One region of the Mesorhizobium sp. M1409 genome, then DNA from elsewhere that is predicted to be linked to it. Evidence: riboswitches for the same ligand, from Rfam matches in the RefSeq annotation. Region 1 holds a riboswitch; each other region holds the start of a gene.
The links. A riboswitch is a leader RNA that binds a small molecule or an ion and turns the genes downstream of it on or off. The one in region 1 is predicted to bind thiamine pyrophosphate.
Positions count from the first base shown of each region.

Region 1 (4,947 bases):
ACGCCGCCACCAAGGCCGGCGTGCACGGTCTTACGATTGGACTCGCAGTCGACCTTGGACCTGATGGAATACGCTGCAATACCGTTTGTCCCGGTTGGATCGAGACTGACCTTAATCGGTCCTACCTAGAGCTCCACCCGGACCGAAGCTTGGTCGAGCGGGAATTGGCGCAACTACACCCGGTGGGAAGGATCGGATCCCCAAAGGAGATAGCAAATGCGGTCCTTTGGTTGGCTAGTGACGAATCCAGTTTCGTTAGCGGTGAAATGATCGCTGTCGACGGCGCCCGAACCAAGAAGATATCCCTGCCGTCCATCTTGGACGAGGAGTATCGGGCCAAGCTGACGAAACCCTAAAGGGAATGAAGACTCGCGCCGTCAAGGACGGATCCACTGGATCATCAACGGTATCAAGCACTTCATCGCGAATGTGCGGTTATGCGATTTCGTAATGCTGTTTGCTGTGACGGGCGAGGATCAAGCGCCCGCGGGCACCCGGAAAAGGATTTCCTGCTTCATCGATTCCGAGTAGACTGATTGATGCGAAGCCCCGCCTCAGCGCCGGGAGTTGCAGCATGCGCGGCAGCCGTCTCGTCAACGAAGATGCCAATGCTTAATGTGCAATGCGGAGATTTGATCGCGGGCATCCATCAGCCACCCAGGGCTTCAAAAGACCCTGCCGGTGGGGAGGCGCACCGGCAGGGCAACCGCGTTGTCAACTGGGGCCCGCCGGCGGGCGATGGCACTGTCGGTTGGTGAGTTCAAGCTGCGATGCCCACCCATTACATCCAAGCAAACCCAGCCGAAAAGCCGAAATAAAGTCATGCGACGGATGATTTTTTTTCGCGGCTCTCGCCCCTGGGGCTAATGATAGCGTCAATTCTGAACCGGCCGCATGAAGGCGCTTCTGGGTTAGCGAGTGTTGTGGAAGGACGCTCAGAGCCCTGCGCTTCGTTTGCCACATGGCTCTCTGGGGTGAAGGGGCGCACCGGAAACGACCGACGCTCTAATCCTCACTGGACGAGAACTCAGTGGCAGGTGAGACCCAATTTTAAGAAGAATCCAACTGGTGAGGCCTGGAGACTATGCCGACATATCCGTTCTCGCTGTCTTTCATTGAACACATCCGGTCCATGTTTTTGCAGTTTACGCCGCGGAGGACCCCACACGCAGAGAACTTGAAACAAGCAGCGGTTGGAATCGTTCTAGTTGCGGCCGACGATGGCTCAGGTGAGACCGCCCTTTTGCTCACGTTGCGCTGCGCTAAGATGCGTTCACATGCAGGCCAATACGCATTGCCGGGAGGACGGGGTGATCAGGGAGAAGACGCGGTGGACACCGTTATTCGAGAATGCTTCGAAGAACTCGCGCTCAGCCTTTCGGCTGACCAGTTATTGGGTACTTTGGACATATATGCGACCCAATCTGGCTATGCGGTCACACCCGTCGTTTTTGCAACTACAAACGAGCCCGATCTCTGTCTCAATCCAGAGGAAGTAGATCAACTTTTCCGGATCAAACTCTCTGACCTCTCCGGTGAACGGTCAGCACAGTTTTTCAGTCAAGGAGAAAACGGGCGGCGTCTTATTCGCTTTCCAATCTTTGACCATCACATATACGCTCCGACAGCGGCTATTCTGTATCAATTCATTGAGATGATAGCTGGTCGATATCAACATGTTGACGACCTCGCAGCTCCGGACTTCGCAACCCGATAATACTCGCCATTGTTTTTCGCCAGACACCGGGCTCTTCGCCATCAATACGGGCGGCGCCGCCCTTAGCGATGCCGCGCCCGCTACCCGCCACTCGCGGGTGCGGTAACACGTCCAGCAACGTCCGGCCACGGCATCTAACTTAGGCAGGCGTGACTTGCTCCCGACACGTGTGCGAGCTTTTGCGCCCGCACTGATCGACCGCCAATCAACACCCGGGCCGAATGCGCTTGACAAACTGGCGTCGGCCCGTTCAACTTGAAGCATTCACCAGGGGAGTCCCGGCAAGGGGCTGAGATACTGCTGGCTTTCGCGGCGCAGTGACCCGTTGAACCTGATCCAGTTCATACTGGCGTAGGGACGGTGCAAGCGCTTTGCGGGAGTTCACGCCCGCAGTCCTGTTTCGAGCAGGCCGACCAAAGCGTCTTTTCATCCTTCCGGCACAGAACTGGGTCTCCAATGCATGAGCAAAGGAGCCTCAAGATGAATGCCCTCACCCCCTCCGTCTCGACGGGACCACTGCCCGCCTCACGGAAAATCCACAAGTCCGGCGTCCTCCATCCGCACATCAGGGTGCCGATGCGCGAAATCTCCGTCCATCCGACGGCAGGCGAACCGCCCGTCATCGTCTACGATCCCTCCGGCCCCTATACGGACCCGACTGTCGAAACCAGCATCGAAAAGGGCCTTGCCCGGCTTCGCCATGAGTGGATTACGGCGCGCGGCGATGTCGAAGCCTATGACGGCCGCCATGTGCAGCCGGAAGACAATGGATTCGCGACGGGCGAGCGCCTGACGCCGGAATTTCCCGCGCGCAACCGGCCGCTCAGGGCCAGGTCAGGCAAGGCGGTAACACAGCTTGCCTATGCGCGCGCCGGCATCATCACCCCCGAAATGGAGTTCGTCGCCATTCGCGAAAATCTCGGCCGCGAGATCCTGCGCGGCAAGCTGCAGCGCGACGGCGAAGCCTTTGGCGCATCGATACCGGATTTTGTCACGCCGGAGTTCGTCCGCGAAGAAGTGGCGCGCGGGCGGGCAATCATTCCCGCCAACATCAATCATCCCGAGAGCGAGCCGATGATTATCGGTCGCAATTTCCTGGTCAAGATCAACGCCAATATCGGTAACTCGGCCGTCACATCGTCGATGGCCGAAGAGGTCGAAAAGATGGTCTGGGCAATCCGCTGGGGCGCCGATACGGTGATGGACCTGTCGACCGGCCGCAACATCCACAACATCCGCGACTGGATCGTGCGCAACGCGCCGGTGCCGATCGGCACGGTGCCACTCTATCAGGCGCTTGAGAAGGTCGGCGGCATCGCCGAGGATCTGACCTGGGAGGTCTACCGGGACACGCTGATCGAGCAGGCCGAACAGGGCGTCGACTATTTCACCATCCACGCCGGCGTGCGGCTGCACTACATCCCGCTGACCGTGGACCGGGTCACGGGTATCGTCTCGCGCGGTGGGTCGATCATGGCCAAATGGTGCCTGCACCATCACCGGGAAAGCTTTCTCTATGAACATTTTGCGGAGATCTGCGACATCTGCCGCGCCTATGATGTGTCCTTTTCGCTCGGCGATGGCCTTCGTCCCGGGTCGATCGCCGACGCCAACGACGCGGCGCAATTCGCCGAGCTGGAAACGCTCGGCGAGCTGACGAAGATCGCCTGGGCGAAGGACTGCCAGGTGATGATCGAGGGTCCGGGCCATGTGCCGATGCACAAGATCAAGGAGAACATGGACAAGCAGCTCGCTGTCTGCGGCGAGGCGCCTTTCTACACTCTTGGACCGCTGACGACCGACATCGCGCCGGGCTATGACCACATCACGAGCGGCATAGGCGCGGCCATGATCGGCTGGTTCGGAACGGCCATGCTCTGCTACGTCACCCCGAAGGAGCATCTCGGTCTCCCTGACCGCAACGACGTCAAGATTGGCGTCATCACCTACAGGATCGCCGCGCATGCCGCCGATCTCGCCAAGGGCCATCCGGCGGCGAAAGTCAGGGATGATGCCCTTTCCCGCGCGCGCTTCGAGTTCCGCTGGGAGGACCAGTTCAACCTGTCGCTCGACCCCGAAACCGCGCGGTCCTTTCACGACCAGACCTTGCCCAAGGAGGCGCACAAGCTGGCGCATTTCTGCTCGATGTGCGGGCCGAAATTCTGCTCGATGCGCATCTCCCACGAGATTCGCGCCGAAGCGCAGAAGGAGGGCATGGCTGCGATGGCGGCGAAATACCGCGAGGGTGGCGATCTCTACATGCCTGCTGACGAGACCGGCGTACCGCTCATGCCAGGGGCGTCGGAACCGTCATGAGGGTGCTGGTCAAAGGGGCCGGCGTCGCCGGCCTCACCGCCGCCTTCGAACTCGCCGCCCGCGGCGCGACGGTCACGGTCGCCGAGATCCGGCATGGCCTTGGAGGCAATGCGTCGTGGTTCGCCGGCGGCATGCTGGCGCCATGGTGCGAGCGTGAAAGCGCCGAGCAGCCGGTGCTGGATCTTGGCCGCGACGCTGCCAACTGGTGGAATGCGGTACTGCCCGGTCAGGTGACACAGGCCGGAACGCTGGTCGTTGCGACACCGCGCGATGCCGGTGAGCTCGACCGCTTCGCCAGTCGCACGTCGGGCCATCGGCGTGTCGATGAAGACGAAATCGCGCTCCTGGAACCCGACCTCGCCGGCCGGTTCCGCCGCGGATTGTTCTTCCCTGACGAGGCTCATCTCGACCCGCGCCAGGCGATGGCAGCACTTCATGACAAGCTTGCAGCCATGGGTGTCGAATTCCACTTCGGCACCGACGCCCGGCATGTTTCCGGTTTCGATCGTCGGATCGACTGCACGGGAATGGCCGCAGTCGATGACAGGCTGCGCGGTGTTCGCGGCGAGATGCTGATCCTGCGCACCCCTGATATCTCGCTGTCGCGCCCGGTCAGGCTGCTGCATCCGCGCTTTCCGCTTTATGCAGTGCCGCGCACCGACCACCGTTTCATGATCGGCGCGACGATGATTGAAAGCCAGAGCGCCGGCCCGCCGATGGCGCGTTCCATGATGGAGCTGCTGGGTGCCGCCTATGCCCTCCATCCGGCCTTTGGCGAGGCTGAGATCGTTGAAACCGGTGTCGGCGTCCGTCCTGCCTTTTCCGACAATCTGCCGCGTGTCGAGGCACGTGGAAGCACCGTCGCGATCAACGGGCTTTATCGCCATGGCTTTCTTCTCGCCCCTGCCATGGCG
Region 1 is NZ_JAMYKV010000093.1:4,894-9,840, reverse strand. Features, by position in the region: gene NKG99_RS34325 (SDR family NAD(P)-dependent oxidoreductase) at 1-356, shown strand, start outside; gene NKG99_RS34320 (NUDIX hydrolase) at 1,178-1,717, shown strand; TPP riboswitch at 1,977-2,093, shown strand; gene thiC (phosphomethylpyrimidine synthase ThiC) at 2,198-4,033, shown strand; gene thiO (glycine oxidase ThiO) at 4,030-4,947, shown strand, end outside.

Region 2 (4,947 bases), on a different contig from region 1:
CTGCCAGCTCATCGCGATCATTATTTGTGATCGCTCGGCCATGCGTCGCAGCAATCGCATATCTGAAGAGCTACGAACTCGCCGGCCCTTTCACCGGAACGTTTCCATCCAGCCTCGATCTCCGGCCCATCTTCGCTGCCGGCATGCGCACGAAAGTCGGGCGCGTAAAGCTACGAATCGCGGGCCACTGGCAAGCCGCAGGTGGGTGGGTTCAGGCAATGCTCATTGAAAAATGGGCCGCCGATTTTCTGCTTGGCTGTAAAGCTCAGCGGGTTGTCGCTTTCAATACTACTGGCAAGCGATTTCCGGAGAAGCCGGTGTCGTGCTCCGGCCCACCTTCCCCTCATTTGCCTCCCTGCGGCGGGACACCCGGAGGCCCCAATTCCGCTGGCAATTCTGCCCCAACGCCCCGTAAATGGCGCCGCCACCTTTCCGGGCGCTGTCAGCCGCTCAAGTGTATGGCCCCTTCTGCGAGACAAATGCTCAGCGTGAGTTGGAGATGATCCAGACGAAGGTCATTGCGTTGACGCAGCTCGCGAAAGCGGTTTCGATTTCTTCCACGGGACCAGTCGCCAGGGTCAGCAAACGCGCCATGAGCCACAGAGAGTTGGAGCTTCCTCCCCGTGGGTCGAAGGCTGTGAAGCTGCTCCGTTCAAAATGTCGGAGCGTTAAGGCGTCAGCTAGAAACGATAACGAAGCCCAACAGTATTCGCGTTGGAACCCTCTCCCATATTTCCAAACGTACCACCGGCGCCGGATCTGTGGTGGAGTTGATAGACAAGCTCGACGTTGGGAGCTTGCCTTAACCTGAAAGAAAGCTCGGCGCCGATGAAACCAAGGAAAGACGCGTCGCCGTCGTAATAGACCTCGCGCTCGCGTTCGATTTCGGTGGTTCCCGTAACGGCACTCAAACCGGCCGTCAGTGCTGGCGCAATCGCCAGATCGCCGATGACAAGGCCCTGGTGACGAACCCTAACCCCGGCCCAAACTTCCCCTGACGTATCGTCATCCTCGCCAAACCTTACGGCGGCCCCGGTCACACCGCCAAGAACGAAACCAGCGCCAATATCGGCGAAGTCGCGGCCGTAAGCAGCTCCGATTATGTAGTTGTTCGTATAGTCGGCGCCGAAGACGTTGATCGTGTTCCCAAATGATCCGGCCGCAAAAACGCCGCCAAAAAAATAGACGTCGTTCTTCGCCGGTTGACCGACAGCGAAAGGATCTTCGGTAGCAAAATAGATGAAGGGAGAACTGTTGTCGGCGAGAGCGGAAGTGATGGGACCGGTCAGGATCAGTGCGGCCAAAGCTGCTTGCACCCCGCGCATTCACAAGCTCCGAATCAATCCCTCAGTTGTCATCTTTCATCCGGCATTTGACGGGAAGAAGCAAGTTCCCTGCTCCACGAATTGGATGGAGTTCTATCCCATTGCTTGACCAAACCTTCTTTCCGAACTGCAGGTCGCTCAGCAAATCGGATTCCCCTTTGCCGGCACTACCTACGGGATCTGGTCGAATGAAAAAGCTCGCATCTTCCGTAGCGTTCGGCCCGCTCCGACGGTCAAGAGAGCTGCGGATCCAGACGACGTTGCGCCGCCCGCTTGCCGACCCCAAGCACGGCGAGGTGATCCGCGAGGATCTGCGCGCTGGTCTCTCCGCTGTTCCGATCTGGATGCAGGAGTTCCTGCGCGAACTCCTCGGCCCAGGCGCTCGGCACGAGGGCAAACCATGAGCACCGACGCCTACCGCCAAATCTTCCCCGACACATTCATCAGCCTTCCCGCACGACTTGATTGGCGACCGATCAAAGCCGCGGGCCAAAAGCGCTTGACAAAATAGCGTCGGCCCGCTCAATTTCGACCCATTCACCAGGGGAGTCCCGGCAAGGGGCTGAGATACTGCTGGCTTTCGCGGCGCAGTGACCCGTTGAACCTGATCCAGTTCATACTGGCGTAGGGACGGTGCAAGCGCTCTGCGGGAGTTCACGCCCGAGGTCCTATTTCGGCAGGTCCACAGAAGCGTCTTTTCATCCTTCCGGCACAGAACTGGGTCTCCAATGCATGAGCAAAGGAGCCTCAAGATGAATGCCCTCACCCCCGCCGTGTCGACAGGGCCGCTGCCTGCCTCACGGAAAATCCACAAGTCTGGCGTCCTCCATCCGCACATCAAGGTGCCGATGCGCGAAATCTCCGTCCATCCGACGGCAGGCGAACCGCCCGTCACCGTCTATGATCCGTCCGGCCCTTATACGGACCCGACTGTCAAAACCAGCATCGAAAAAGGCCTCGCCCGGCTTCGCCATGAATGGATTACGGCACGCGGCGATGTCGAAGCCTATGACGGCCGTCATGTCCGGCCGGAAGACAACGGATTCGCGGCGGGCGAGCGCCTGACACCGGAATTTCCCATTCGCAACCGGCCGCTCAGGGCCAAGGCCGGCAAGGCGGTGACCCAGCTTGCCTACGCGCGCGCCGGCATCATTACGCCTGAGATGGAGTTCGTCGCCATACGCGAGAACCTCGGCCGCGAGACCATGCGCAGCAAGCTGCCGCACGACGGTGAAAGCTTCGGCGCCGCTATTCCCGATTTCGTCACGCCGGAATTCGTGCGCGACGAGGTGGCGCGCGGACGCGCGATCATTCCCGCCAACATCAACCACCCGGAGAGCGAGCCGATGATCATCGGCCGCAATTTCCTGGTGAAGATCAACGCCAATATCGGCAACTCCGCTGTCACCTCCTCGATGGCCGCGGAGGTTGAAAAGATGGTCTGGGCGATTCGCTGGGGCGCCGATACGGTGATGGACCTGTCGACCGGCCGCAACATTCACAACATCCGGGACTGGATCGTGCGCAACGCACCGGTGCCGATCGGCACGGTGCCACTCTACCAGGCGCTCGAGAAGGTTGGCGGCATTGCCGAGGATCTGACCTGGGAGGTGTACCGCGACACGCTGATCGAACAGGCCGAGCAGGGCGTCGACTATTTCACCATCCACGCCGGCGTGCGGCTGCATTATATCCCGCTGACCGTTGACCGGGTCACCGGTATCGTCTCGCGCGGCGGGTCGATCATGGCCAAGTGGTGCCTTCACCACCATCGGGAAAGCTTCCTCTACGAGCATTTCGCGGAGATCTGCGACATCGCCAGAGCCTACGACGTATCCTTTTCGCTCGGCGACGGCCTTCGTCCGGGCTCGATCGCCGATGCCAACGACGCGGCGCAGTTCGCCGAGTTGGAGACGCTCGGCGAGTTGACGCAGATCGCCTGGGCGAAGGATTGCCAGGTGATGATCGAGGGCCCCGGCCACGTGCCGATGCACAAGATCAAGGCGAACATGGACAAGCAGCTCGCTGTCTGCGGCGAAGCGCCGTTCTATACGCTTGGACCGCTGACAACCGACATCGCGCCGGGCTACGACCACATCACCTCAGGCATTGGGGCCGCCATGATCGGCTGGTTCGGCACCGCCATGCTCTGTTACGTCACGCCGAAGGAGCATCTCGGTCTTCCCGATCGCAACGACGTCAAGATCGGCGTGATCACCTACAAGATCGCGGCCCATGCCGCCGACCTGGCAAAAGGTCATCCGGCGGCGAAAGTCAGGGATGATGCCCTTTCCCGCGCGCGATTCGAGTTCCGCTGGGAGGACCAGTTCAATCTGTCGCTCGATCCCGAAACCGCGCGGTCCTTCCACGACCAGACCTTGCCCAAGGAAGCGCACAAGCTGGCGCATTTCTGCTCGATGTGCGGGCCGAAATTCTGCTCGATGCGAATTTCCCACGACATCCGTGCCGAGGCGCAGAAGGAGGGTATGGCGGCCATGGCGGCGAAATACCGCGAGGGCGGCGATCTCTACATTCCAACTGGCGAGACCAGCGTCCCACTCATGCCTGAGGCCCCGGAACCGTCATGAGGGTGCTGGTCAAAGGGGCCGGCGTCGCCGGCCTCACCGCCGCCTTCGAACTCGCCGCCCGCGGCGCGACGGTCACGGTCGCCGAGATCCGGCATGGCCTTGGAGGCAATGCGTCGTGGTTCGCCGGCGGCATGCTGGCGCCATGGTGCGAGCGTGCAAGCGCCGAGCAGCCGGTGCTGGATCTCGGACGCGACGCCGCCAACTGGTGGAATGCCGCAACGCCCGGCTTGGTAACACGGCGGGGAACGCTGGTCTTCGCCGCGCCGCGCGATGCGCGCGAGCTTGACCGGTTCGCCAGCCGCACATCGGGCCATCGGTGTGTCGGTGAAGAGGAAATCGCGTTGCTGGAACCCGACCTCGCCGGCCGCTTCCGGCGCGGATTGCTCTTCCCCGATGAAGCTCATCTCGACCCGCGCCAGGCGATGGCAGCACTTCATCACAAGCTCGCGGCCATGGGTGTCGAATTCCACTTCGGCGCCGACCCCCAGCATGTTTTTGGTTTCGATCGTCAGATCGATTGCACGGGAATGGCAGCCGCCGATGACAGGCTGCGCGGCGTTCGCGGCGAAATGCTCATCCTGCGCACCCCTGATATCTCGCTGTCACGCCCGGTCCGGCTGCTTCATCCGCGCTTCCCGCTTTATGCGGTGCCGCGCACCGACCACCGTTTCATGATCGGCGCGACGATGATTGAAAGCCAGTCCGCCGGACCAGTCACGGCGCGTTCGATGATGGAGCTGCTGGGTGCCGCCTATGCCCTCCATCCGGCTTTTGGCGAGGCCGAGATCGTTGAAACCGGTGTCGGCGTTCGTCCAGCCTTTGCCGACAACCTGCCGCGCGTCGAAATGAACGGAGACACCGTCGCGATCAACGGGCTCTATCGTCACGGATTTCTTCTCGCCCCCGCCATGGCGCGCCAGGCTGCCGACCTGGTTTTCAATCAAGACGCAACCAAGGAACTTGCTCATGAAACTGATGGTCAACGGCGAATCGCATGAGGTTGCCACCGCCACGCTGGCGGAGCTGCTTGCCGC
Region 2 is NZ_JAMYKV010000019.1:32,576-37,522, forward strand. Features, by position in the region: gene NKG99_RS35960 (hypothetical protein) at 21-119, opposite strand; gene NKG99_RS16720 (hypothetical protein) at 681-1,325, opposite strand; gene NKG99_RS16725 (hypothetical protein) at 1,514-1,729, shown strand; TPP riboswitch at 1,858-1,974, shown strand; gene thiC (phosphomethylpyrimidine synthase ThiC) at 2,078-3,913, shown strand; gene thiO (glycine oxidase ThiO) at 3,910-4,911, shown strand; gene thiS (sulfur carrier protein ThiS) at 4,880-4,947, shown strand, end outside.
Region 2: another riboswitch for thiamine pyrophosphate. It lies ahead of thiC (phosphomethylpyrimidine synthase ThiC); the one in region 1 lies ahead of thiC (phosphomethylpyrimidine synthase ThiC).

Region 3 (4,947 bases), on a different contig from region 1:
GCGTTGACGGTGACGACCATGACCGGGGCGATGGCGAAGACATCGCCGACATGGCGCAGCAACAGGAACCAGCCGGCGCCGACGACGATGGGCGGCACGACCAGGACGAAGCCGGCGCCTGTATCGGTGGCATGCTCAAGCATTGTCCGGAGGCCAGCCCGGCGGTTCAACGCCAGCGCCCGGCGCGCCACGGTCAACGCCAGCGATAGCATCACCGAGAGCAGTGCGGACAGGAAGGCCAGCACCGCACTGGTCAGAGCCGCCTGCCGCACGGTGGCCTCGCCGGCCAGCCGGCCGAGATCGGCACCCAACCCGGCCGTCACCGTCGCCGCCATCGGCCCGACGACGAACAGCAGCGCCAAGACGATGACCATGGCGTTCAGCCAGGTCTCGCTCCTCTTGACCGAGAGATAGCGGCGTTGCGCAACCGGCAGGTTGGTGTCGCCGACCACATTGGCGCCCAGCCGCGTCAGGGCCAGCACCACGATAAAGGTCAGGGCGATCTGCAGCAGCGTCAGCGTCACCGCCCGCGCGGGATCGAAATCGAAGCGCAGCGCCTGGTAGATGCCGACCTCCAGCGTCGTCGCTGCTGGCCCGCCACCGAGCGTCAGCACAATGGTGAAGGATGTGATGCAAAGCATGAAGACTAGCCCGGCGACACCCGGCAATGCCGCACGCAGCGTTGGCCATTCGATCAGCCTGAACGCCGGCCGCGCTGCAATGCCGAGCTGGCTCGCCAGCCGCCATTGGTCGGCCGGTATGGTCTGCAGCGACTCGAGGAACAGCCTTGTCGCCAGCGGCAGGTTGAAGAAGACATGGGCGACGAGAATGCCCGACAGGCCGTAGATGCCCGACCAGCTTCCACCGCCGATCACCGTGAACACGCCGGCGAAATAGCCGGCGCGGCCATAAAGCGCCAGCACGCCGAGTGCCGCGACGATGGCCGGCAGCGCCAACGGTATGGCGAACAGTTGCAGGATGAAGGCGCGGCCGAAGAAGCGTGGATGCCGCGACATCGCCCGCGCGACAAACAGCGCCGGCCCGACGGAGAGGAGCGTCGACAATGCCGCTTGCCAGAGCGTGAAGCGCACGACGCGCAGCAGATAGGGATCGAAGGCTGCCCAGGCGCCCGAAAGATCGTGGCCGCCTTCGAAAAGCAGGCCGGCAAACGCGCCGCCGATGAGCAGCGCGATTGCGGCGAGCGCGAGGATGCCGGCGCTGATGCGGGGGTCAGACGCGCGTTGCACGCTGGACCACCTGACTTGAGGTTCTTAGCGAAGGCCGCGTTCCTTCGCGCCCCCCTCTGTCCTGCCGGACATCTCCCCCACAAGGGGGGAGATTGGCAGTTTCCGCGCCTCGCTCATTCCAGCAACGTTGGCGATTGGCGAAATCGCCGACGACAGCCAATCTCCCCCCGTGTGGGGGAGATGTCCGGCAGGACAGAGGGGGGCGCCGTAGGACACTCATCTTTCGATCATAGGACCAAATTACTTGCTCATCACCGCCAGCCACTCATCCACCCAGGCCTTGCGGTTGGCGGCGACCTCTTCGGGGCTGAACAGCAAGGTCTTGGTCGGCTTGACCAGCTTGTCGAAGGCCGGGTTGAGCGGCTTGTCGGTCTTCCCTGCCGGGAACATCCAGTTGGTCTCGGGGATGGCATCCTGGAACTTCGGTCCGGTCATGAAGGCCATGAACTTTTCGGCCAGCGGGTTCTTGGCCCCTGTCGTGGTGATGCCCGCCACCTCGATCTGCAGGTACTCGCCCTCCTCGAAGGAGGCCGCCTGGTAGCGCTCGGTGTTTTCCGCCACCATGTGGTAGGCCGGCGACGTCGTGTAGGACAGCACCATCGGCGCCTCGCCCTTGGTGAACAGGCCGTAGGCCTCGCTCCAGCCCGGCGTCACGGTCAGCACTTTCGCCTTCAGCTTGGCCCAGGCCTCCGGCGCCTTGTCGCCATAGACAGACTTGACCCACAACAGCAGGCCGAGGCCCGGCGTCGAGGTGCGCGGATCCTGGATGACGATCTTGTCGTCGGCGCTGCCTTCTACCAGTTCTTTCAGGCTCTTCGGCGGGCTCTTCAGCTTCTCCGTGTCGTAGACGACAGCGAAGTAGCCGTAGTCAAAGGGGACAAAAGTGTCGTCGCTCCAGCCGCCCGGCACAGTGGCATCCGCCACCGCGCCATGCGGCGCGAACAGGCCGGTGGCCTTGGCATCGGCGGTAAGGTTTGTGTCGAGGCCAAGCACGATATCGGCCTTCGTCGATGCGCCTTCCAGCTTGACGCGGTTGAGCAGCGCGACGCCATCGGCAACCGAGACGAACTCCACATCGCAGCCGCATTCGGCCTCGAATTCCTTCTTCACCACGGGACCCGGACCCCAGTCGGCGGTGAAACTCTCATATGTGTAGACGGTGAGTTTGTCTTTGGCCAAGGCCGGCCCGGACAAGACCACGGTCATGGCTGAGACAAGAGCGTATAAAAGCGTGCGCATCGGCGCCTCCTTCGTTCGAATTGAAGGAATTGAGGCGTCGGACTGTCCGAAACGTCTAATCCCTCCGCCGGTACAAACCGGATCAGGTTCAGCGGGTTGGCGAGACTGCCTCTCAGCCGGTCCGCGAAGATCGCGTTCGGCACCCCGTTAGAGCGTTTCGACACATAGGCCCGGCCGATCCCTCACGCAAGTGGGAGTTTGCCGCCTTCCGTTTCCGGTGCCAGGCTGGTAAGGGCCACACGATATGAGCACATTCACCATCCTGCTTGGCGGCGACCTCATCCGCACGCCACGGCTCGACCGCCAGGTCGAAGGCTCCCGCGTGATTGCCGCCGACGCCGGCATCGGCCATGCGCGGCTGCTCGGCCTAGTCCCGGAACTGTGGGTGGGGGATTTCGATTCCGTGCCGGCCAACCTGCCGGAAAATCTCGCCACTGTCCCCCGCCGGACCTTCTCGGCGGAAAAGGACCAAACCGATGGCGAACTGGCCATCGCAGCCGCACTGGAGCTCGGCGCGACCAGCCTGGTGCTCGCCGGCGCCTTCGGCGGCAAGCGCGCCGACCACGCTTTCCTGCATCTTGCGCTTGCCCTGCGCCTTGCCGAGGCCGGAACGGAGGTGCTGCTGACCAGCGGCGCCCAGGAGGGCGTTCCCCTGCTCCACGGCAGGGCCGGTTTCGACTATGCCGACGGCACGCTGTTTTCGGTGCTCGGCTTTTCCGAACTCGCCGGCCTGACCGTCAATGGCGCCAAATGGCCACTGAATCACGTCAAGGTGGCGTTCGGTTCGTCGCTGACCATTTCCAATGAGGTCAAGGGCCGCCTCGAAATCGCGCTCGGCCACGGCCGCGCGATGCTGCTCGCTCATCCTTTTCCCTTACCTGAAAGCTGACATGGCCCCGCCCCTTCTCAACCTCGACGGGATAAAACTGACCTTCGGTGGCACGCCGCTACTCGATGGCGCCGCCTTGACCGCTTCTGCCGGCGACAAGATCGCGCTGGTCGGCCGCAACGGGTCGGGCAAGTCGACGCTGCTGAAGATCGCCGCCGGCCTGATCGAGCCGCAGGACGGCGAGGTGTTCCGCCAGCCTTCGGCGACCGTCCGCTATTTGCCGCAGATGCCCGACATGGAGGGTTTTGCCAGTGTCCGCGCCTATGTCGAGGCCGGACTCGGACCCGCCGACGACCCGTACCGCGCCAGCTATCTGATGGAGCATCTCGGCCTCTCGGGTGAGGAGCGGCCGAACGACCTGTCCGGCGGCGAGGCAAGGCGCGCGGCCCTTGCCCGCGTCATGGCGCCCGAACCCGACATCCTGCTGCTCGACGAGCCGACCAATCATCTCGACCTCTCGGTGATCGAATGGCTGGAAGAGGAGCTCGTCCGCACCTCATCGGCACTGATCGTCATCTCGCACGACCGCCGCTTTCTCGAGCGTGTATCGCGCGCCACCGTCTGGCTCGATCGCGGCCAGACGCGCAGGCTGGACAAGGGTTTTGGCCATTTCGAGGAATGGCGCGACCTGGTGCTGGAAGAGGAAGAACGCGAGCAGCACAAGCTTGGCCGCCAGATCGTGCGCGAGGAGCACTGGCTGCGCTACGGCGTGACGGCGCGGCGCAAGCGCAACATGCGCCGGCTGGGCGAGTTGCAAACCATGCGCCAGCGTTTTCGCGGACATCGCGGCGCCGAAGGCTCGGCCACCATGGTGGCGAGCGACGCCGCCGAATCCGGCAAGCTGGTGATCGAGGCCAAGAACATCGAGAAGAGTTTCGGCGATCTCACCGTGGTCAAGGGGTTTTCGACCCGCATCCAGCGCGGCGATCGGGTCGGTCTGGTCGGGCCGAACGGCGCCGGCAAGACGACGCTCTTGAAGATGCTGACCGGCGAGATGAAGCCCGACGCCGGTTCGGTGCGGCTCGGCACCAATCTGGAGATCGCCACGCTCGACCAGAAGCGCGAGGCCGTCGACCCGCAGGAGACACTGGCGCAGTATCTCACCGACGGGCGCGGCGAGAACCTGGTCATCAATGGCGAGCAGCGCCATGTCGTCTCCTACATGAAGGATTTCCTGTTCAAGCCGGAACAGGCGCGCACGCCGGTGCGCGAGCTGTCCGGCGGCGAGCGAGCGCGGCTCTTGCTGGCGCGCGTGCTGGCCCGACCGGCAAACCTGCTGGTGCTCGATGAGCCGACCAACGATCTCGACATGGAGACGCTGGAACTGCTGCAAGAACTGGTCGCCGGGTTTGCCGGAACGGTCATCCTGGTCAGCCACGACCGCGATTTCCTCGACCGCACCGTGACCAGCCTGATCGCGCCGGATGGTGACGGCCGCTGGATCGAATATGCCGGCGGTTATTCCGACATGCTGGCGCAACGCGGCGGCACCAGGCTCGACGACCGTAAGGCGCGCGCGAAAGCCGAAAATGGCGAAGCGCCGGCACCGGGCAGGAGCGAGGCAGCCGCGCC
Region 3 is NZ_JAMYKV010000004.1:73,292-78,238, forward strand. Features, by position in the region: gene thiP (thiamine/thiamine pyrophosphate ABC transporter permease) at 1-1,247, opposite strand, end outside; gene thiB (thiamine ABC transporter substrate binding subunit) at 1,488-2,486, opposite strand; TPP riboswitch at 2,529-2,643, opposite strand; gene NKG99_RS04985 (thiamine diphosphokinase) at 2,731-3,375, shown strand; gene NKG99_RS04990 (ABC-F family ATP-binding cassette domain-containing protein) at 3,377-4,947, shown strand, end outside.
Region 3: another riboswitch for thiamine pyrophosphate. It lies ahead of thiB (thiamine ABC transporter substrate binding subunit); the one in region 1 lies ahead of thiC (phosphomethylpyrimidine synthase ThiC).